Linked DNA regions of Polyangium spumosum. The main gene of each other region encodes a partner of the protein of the gene in region 2 in a complex. Links are inferred from orthologs where the notes say so. Each region holds a gene or a part of one and is shown on either strand. Other genes may lie near its edges. The genes, in order: uvrB and GF068_RS06095.

Region 1 (3,273 bases), on a different replicon or contig from region 2:
ACGCGGAGCTCCGCGGATCGGTGCACCTGCTCGAACGGGCCCTGCTCAAGCTCGACGCGCTGCCCGACGTACACGGCGGCATCGATCTCGCCACGTTCCGCGACGCGACGCGTACCTGCCTGGCCGAGATCAAGCGCCTCCTGTCCGTCGCCCAGAAGAACCTCGAGGACGCCTTCATCCCACCGCTGAGCAGCGTGGGCGCAGGGCCCGTGCTCGAGCCACGCGTGTCACCGCCGTCGAAAGACCCGGAGACGCTCTTCCAGAACGGCCTCGACGCCTACCGCGCCGGACGTTTCTACGACGCGCACGAGCTCTGGGAGGACTACCGCCGCACCCGGCCGGAGTCGGACCCGTCCCGCGAGCTCGTCAAGGGCCTCGTCCTGGTCGCCACGGCCATGCACAAGCTGCATCGCGCCAAGAGCCCAGGCGGTGCAGCGCAGCTCCTCGAGCTCGCCCTCGATCAGCTACGCGACACGCCCGAAGGCACGCTGGGCCTCGAGGTCGGCGCCCTCGTCGAGGAGGTCTCGCGCGTGCACCACGAGGTCGAGGAGCTCGAAGCGAAGGGCGCCGACAGCAGCCCGACCCCGCAGAGCTACATCCCCAAGATCAAGCGCGTGGAGTGAACGCGTGAGGGCGAGCGAGAGGCCCGCCGCCGCTCAGCGGTAGCGGCCTCGGCCTGTGCTCGCCCCGCCACGCGCGCCCGCCTTCTTCGCGCCGCCGCCGCTCGAAGCGCTCGAAGCCTTCGCCCCGTTGCCCTTGGCCTTCGGTCGAGGTTTGGCCTTCGTCGCGGGAGGCGCGACCTCCTCGCCCGACTCCGCGAGCTCTCCCTTGAGCACGCGGAGCTGATCCCGGAGGCGCGCAGCCTTCTCGAACTCGAGGTTCTCGGCAGCGGCGAACATCTCGAGGCGCAGCGCCTCGATGCGCTCGGCGAGATCGGCGCCGGTGGGAGCCGCGTCCTTGCCCCCGGGGCCCGCGCCCTTCGCGCTGCCCTTGGGGACCGCGTAGTAGTCACGCGCGCCGGAGGTCGGCGAGAGATCGAGGATCGCCTTCGTGACCGTCGCGGGCGTGATGCCGTGCTTGACGTTGTACGCCGTCTGCACGGCGCGACGGCGGTCCGTCTCCTGGATGGCGTAGCGCATCGCGACCGTCTCGCGATCGGCGTACATGATGACCTCGCCGCGGACGTTACGCGCCGCGCGGCCGATCGTCTGGATCAGCGAGCGCGGGCTGCGGAGGAAGCCCTCCTTGTCGGCGTCGAGGATCGCCACGAGCGAGACCTCGGGCAGGTCGAGGCCCTCGCGCAGGAGGTTGATGCCGACGAGCACGTCGAACTCGCCGCGCCGCAGATCGCGGAGGATCTCCACGCGCTCGAGCGTGTCGATGTCCGAGTGCAGGTAACGGACCCGCACGCCGAGCTCCGTGTAGTACTCGGTGAGATCCTCGGCCATGCGCTTGGTCAAGGTGGTGACGAGGACACGCTCGTTGCACGAGACGCGCTCGCGGATGCGCTCGAGCAGATCGTCGACCTGGCCGGCGACGGGGCGGACCGTGATCTGCGGATCGGTGAGGCCCGTCGGGCGGATGATCTGCTCGACGACGACGCCGCCGGTCTTCTCGATCTCGTAGTCGCCGGGCGTGGCGCTGACGAAGAGGACGTTGTGGTAGTGCCCCTCGAACTCGTCGAACTTGAGGGGACGGTTGTCGAGCGCGCTCGGCAAGCGGAAGCCGTACTCGACGAGGGTCTCCTTGCGCGCGCGGTCGCCGCGGTACATCGCCGAGCACTGCGGGATCGTCTGGTGCGACTCGTCGATGATGAGGAGGAAGTCCTTCGGGAAGTAGTCGATCAAGGTGGGCGGAGGCTCGCCAGGCTTCCGGCCCGAGAGATGGCGCGAGTAGTTCTCGATGCCGTTGCAGAAGCCCATCTGCTCGAGCATCTCGAGGTCGTACATCGTGCGCTGCTCGATGCGCTGCTTCTCCAGGAAGCGGCCGGCCTTGTCGTAGAAGTCGAGCCGATCGCGGAGCTCCTCGCGGATGGAGGCGATGGCGCTGCGGAGCTGCTGCTGCTCGGTGACGTAGTGCGAGCCGGGGTAGATCGCGATGCGGTCGAGCGTGCCGAGCACCTTGCCGCGAACGGGGTCGACCTCCTTGATGGCCTCGATCTCGTCGCCGAAGAACTCGACGCGGATGGCGACGGTCTCCTCGTACGCGGGGAAGATCTCCACGACGTCGCCGCGCACGCGGAAGGTGCCGCGGTGGAAGTCGATGTCGTTGCGATCGTACTGGATGTCGACGAGCCGGCGGAGGAGCTCGTCACGGCGGAGCTCCTGGCCACGCTCCATCTTGATGAGCAGGCCGTGGTAGCTCTCGGCCGAGCCGATGCCGTAGATGCAGCTCACGGAGGCGACGATGAGCACGTCCGGCCGGGACAGGAGCGCGTGCGTGGCGGCGTGGCGCATCCGGTCGATGGCGTCGTTGATGATGGCGTCCTTCTCGATGAAGGTGTCGCTCGAAGGGACGTACGCCTCGGGCTGGTAGTAGTCGTAGTAGCTGACGAAGTAGTGGACGGCGTTGTTCGGGAAGAGCTCGCGCATCTCGCCGTAGAGCTGGGCCGCGAGCGTCTTGTTCGGGGCGAGGACGAGCGTCGGGCGCTGGAGGCGCTCGATGACCTTGGCCGCCGTGAACGTCTTGCCGCTGCCCGTCACGCCGAGCAGGCACTGGAATTTCTCGGACCGGGCGAAAGCTCCGCTGATCTCCTCGATCGCGCGAGGTTGGTCGCCACACGGGGTGAAGCCTGAGACGAGCTCGAAACGCCTTGACACGAGGGCGAGCAACCTAGTCGCCACTTGCAGCCCGTGCAACCCGGCGTGCCCATGCGTGTGCTTCGGTGCGAGCGTTCCTTCTCGCTCGGGTCCTTGCGTGCTACCCGAGAGAACCCGCCCGCAAAGGTTTTCCCATGGCAGATGCCCCCGCGATTCTCGATGGCCACCCGTACGCAGATTTCCTCGACCGGGTGGAGAAGCCCGCGCGTTACACGGGCGGCGAGGTCGGCTCGGTCGTCAAGGACTGGTCGTCCGTGGAGGCGAAGGTCTGCCTCGCGTTCCCCGACGTCTACGACATCGGGATGAGCCACCTCGGCTTCAAGATCCTCTACAAGATCCTGAACGACGATCCGCGCACGCTCGCCGAGCGCTGCTACGCGCCGTGGAAGGACGTCGAGGCCGAGCTGCGCAGCCGGAACATCCCGCTCGTCTCCTTGGAGAACAAACGGAAGTT
Region 2 (3,290 bases):
CGACGACCCGCGCTGGCCCGGCAAGGACCCGCGATACGCGTCGATGCGCAAGGAGGAGATCCCCGCCAGCGAGTCGCTGAAGGACACGGTGGCGCGGTTCCTCCCGTTCTGGGCGTCGGACATCGCGCCGGCGATCCGGAGCGGCAAACGCGTGATCATCACCGCGCACGGAAACAGCCTGCGCGCGCTGGTGAAGCACCTCGACGGCATCTCGGACCAGGAGATCGTCGAGCTGAACATCCCCACGGGCGTGCCGCTCCTCTACGAGCTCGACGCGAACCTGAAGCCGATCTCACGCCGGTACCTCGGCGACGAGGAGGCGGCGAAGGCGAAGGCCCAGGCCGTCGCGAATCAGCTCAAGGGGAAGTGAGGCGCCATTGCATTGCGATGCAGCGCCGCATCGCAATACAATGACCACGCGTTTCACGCATCATTCGGTCCGCAAGAACCGCGCCTTGATGCGTTTGACCCCCCAGCCGGAGAACTTGACCGTGGCGATCGGGTCGTCGCCGGGGTCGACGTCGACGATGGCGCCGACGCCGAACTTCTCGTGCATGACCCGCGCCCCACGCGCGAGGCCACCCGCGCCCTCGCCCGGCTCGCGCTCGATGTACCGCTCGCCCGGCGCGCGCGCAGGCACGGAAGCCGAAGGCGAGGCGAAGGAGCGCGCGGACGTCTTCTCGCGATCCATCGGATGCACCCAGGGCCCACGCGGCCGCGCAGGTTCGTCGCGGTCGCGGTACCCGTCGCGGAACGACCGCTCGCTCGAGGCCGCGGCCGTCATGAGGCCCTTCACGGCCGCGGTCGGGAAATCGGCGATGAAGCGGCTCGGCACGCCGAAGCGCGTGTTGCCGAAGATCATACGCCGCGCCGCGTGCGTGACGAAGAGGCGCTCTCTCGCCCGCGTGACGGCGACGTAGGCGAGGCGGCGCTCCTCCTCGATGTCCTCGTTGCGCTTGGGATCCGGGCCCTTGAAGGGGAAGATCTCGTCCTCCATGCCCGTGATGAAGACCGTGTCGAACTCGAGCCCCTTGGCCGCGTGCACGGTCATCATGGAGACGCGCGGCGCGTCCTCGAGCGCGTCGATGTCGCTCGAGAGCGTGACCCGCTCGAGGTAACCGGAGAGCGTGCCGACCTGCCCCGCCGCGGCCGCCTCGGCCTCGTAATCGAGGATGGAGCCGATGAGCTCCTGCAGGTTCTGCTTGCGCGCGTCGCTCTCGGCGCTGTCGTCCTCGTCGAGCATACGCGCATACCCCGTGCGCGCGAGGACCTCACGCGCGAGATCACTCGGCGGCGCGGAGGCGGCCTTTTCGCGCAGGCTCTCGATGAGATCGCGGAAGGCGAGCAGGCTCTTCTTCGCGGCCGTGCCGAGGCCGCCGCGCTCGACGAGCGGCACGAGCGCCTCGTAGAGCGGCACGTTGAGGGCGTTCGCCACCTGCGTGAGCCGATCGAGCGTGGCCTGGCCGATCTTGCGCGCCGGGACGTTGATGATGCGCTCGAGGTCGACGTCGCTCTTCGGGTTATCGAGGATGCGCAGGTACGAGAGCAGATCCTTCACCTCGGCCCGCTCGAAGAAGCGCATGCCGCCGACGATCTGGTAGGGGATCCGCTCGGCGCGCAGGACCTCTTCGAGCACGCGCGACTGGGCGTGCACGCGGTAGAAGATCGCCACCTCGCCGAGCGGCACGCCGCGCGCCTGGGCCTCGCGGACGCGCTCGGCCACCCACGCGGCCTCGTCGTGCTCGTTCTGCGCGGCGACGACGACGACGGGCTCGCCGCCGTCCCGCGCGGTCCAGAGCTCCTTCGGCTCGCGATCCTTCGCCGGCTTGATCACGCCGAGCGCGGCCCGGACGATGTTGCCCGAGGACCTGTAGTTCTGCTCGAGCTTGACGATGGCGGCGTCGGGGAAGTCGCGGCGGAAGTTCCGGACGATACGCACGTCGGCGCCGCGCCAGCGGTAGATGCTCTGATCGTCGTCGCCGACCACGCAGAGGTTGCGGCTCGCGGCGAGCGCGCGCACGAGGCGATACTGGACCTGGTTGACGTCCTGGAACTCGTCGACGAGCACGTGCCGGAAACGCGCGCGAAGATCCTCGCCGGGGAGGCTCTTCGGGTCCTCGGCGATGCGCAGCACCGAGAGGATGAGGTCGTCGAAGTCGACGGCGTTGGCCTTGCGGAGGTAGCGCTCGTAGCCCTCGTAGACCTTCAGGATCGCGTCGTCGAAGAAGCCCTGCGGCTCGAAGTCGGCGGGGCCGCGGCCCTCCTGCTTCTCCTTGTGGATCCGCGAGAGGACCTGCCGCGGCGGATACCGCTTGTCGTCGAGCGAGAGCTCCTTCAGCACCCGCGCGACGACGGCGCGCTGATCGGAGTCGTCGTAGATGACGAAATTCCGCTCGAGGCCGGCCGCGTCGTGGAAGCGCCGGAGCAGGCGCGCGCAGGTCGCGTGGAACGTGCCGATGCAGAGCTCCTTGGCGATCTCGTCGCCCGCGAGGCTCGCGATGCGGCGGCGCATCTCGCCCGCCGCCTTGTTCGTGAAGGTCACGGCGAGCACGCGGTACGGAGGGACGCGGTGCCCGGCGAGCAGGTTCGCGATCCGATACGTGATGACGCGCGTCTTGCCGCTGCCCGCGCCCGCGAACACGACGAGCGGGCCCTCGACGTGGGCCACCGCCCGCGCCTGGGGCTCGTTCAACCCGAGCTCATCCGCCGGCTCGGGGAAAGCAGGCGGAGGAAAGGCCACCAGATCCGTCACGGAGGGGGCCGTAGCACGTGGCTCCCCGTGAGGGGAGTCCCTGACGCTTGACGCAGCGGCCGCCCGCTCGCATGAGGCTCCCGCCGTAGCCGATTTTTCAGCGAAAAACCCGCGACACCCGCCCTCTCCTTCGGCACCCTCCATTCCAACGAACCGATGCGCATCGCGCTCATCTACAACTTCAAGATCACGGGCTCCCCCGAGGAGGCGGAGTTCGACCCCCCAGAGACCATCGACGCGATCGAGGACGCCCTCTCGCGCGCAGGCCACGAGGTCGAGCGCGTCGAGGTCTCGGGCCCCGCCTCGCGCGTCATCGCGCGCCTCGAAGCGATCTCGCCCGACCTCGTGTTCAACATGGCCGAGGGACACAAGGGCAAGACACGCGAGGCGTTTTACCCCGCGCTCTTCGACGAGCTCGGCTTCCCCTACACGGGCTCGGACGCGTACACGCTCTGCCTCACGCTCGACAAGGCGCTCACGAAGCGCACGCTCGCGAGCTACGGCGTCCCCACGCCCCGCGCGCGGCTCGTGACGCGCG

What was found.
Region 1: the proteins of GF068_RS06095 (region 2) and uvrB are in contact, whole or in part, in a crystal structure (PDB 7EGT), measured with the Thermus thermophilus proteins. The link is inferred for Polyangium spumosum from one-to-one orthologs. Residues at the interface, in WP_096412145.1 of Thermus thermophilus: His654, Arg656, Phe657, Gln666, Asp668, Glu669, Lys680, Arg681, Leu682, Ser683, Lys685, Tyr686, Ala687; in WP_096411307.1 of Thermus thermophilus: Glu23, Leu25, Arg26, Asp27, Gly28, Glu29, Arg30, Phe31, Arg55, Glu326, Asp327, Phe328, Glu379, Ser382, Gln383, His398, Gly400, Arg401.

Annotation. Positions count from the first base shown.
Region 1 is NZ_WJIE01000003.1:921,860-925,132, reverse strand. Bases 239-3,201 are described here. They hold uvrB (excinuclease ABC subunit UvrB), read right to left. Parts: upstream 2,820-3,201; coding sequence 657-2,819; downstream 239-656. Other genes in these bases: GF068_RS13865 (TIGR03960 family B12-binding radical SAM protein), read left to right, coding at 2,954-3,201; GF068_RS13875 (DUF309 domain-containing protein), read left to right, coding at 239-623. Also shown: more of GF068_RS13875, read left to right, coding at 1-238; more of GF068_RS13865, read left to right, coding at 3,202-3,273. UniProt on the Escherichia coli protein: The UvrABC repair system catalyzes the recognition and processing of DNA lesions. A damage recognition complex composed of 2 UvrA and 2 UvrB subunits scans DNA for abnormalities.
Region 2 is NZ_WJIE01000001.1:1,486,268-1,489,557, forward strand. Bases 92-3,071 are described here. They hold GF068_RS06095 (ATP-dependent helicase), read right to left. Parts: upstream 2,753-3,071; coding sequence 431-2,752; downstream 92-430. Other genes in these bases: gpmA (2,3-diphosphoglycerate-dependent phosphoglycerate mutase), read left to right, coding at 92-370; GF068_RS06100 (D-alanine--D-alanine ligase family protein), read left to right, coding at 2,909-3,071. Also shown: more of gpmA, read left to right, coding at 1-91; more of GF068_RS06100, read left to right, coding at 3,072-3,290. UniProt on the Escherichia coli protein: A helicase with DNA-dependent ATPase activity. Unwinds DNA duplexes with 3'-5' polarity. Translocates on single-stranded DNA with 3'-5' polarity. Initiates unwinding more efficiently from a nicked substrate than double-stranded DNA.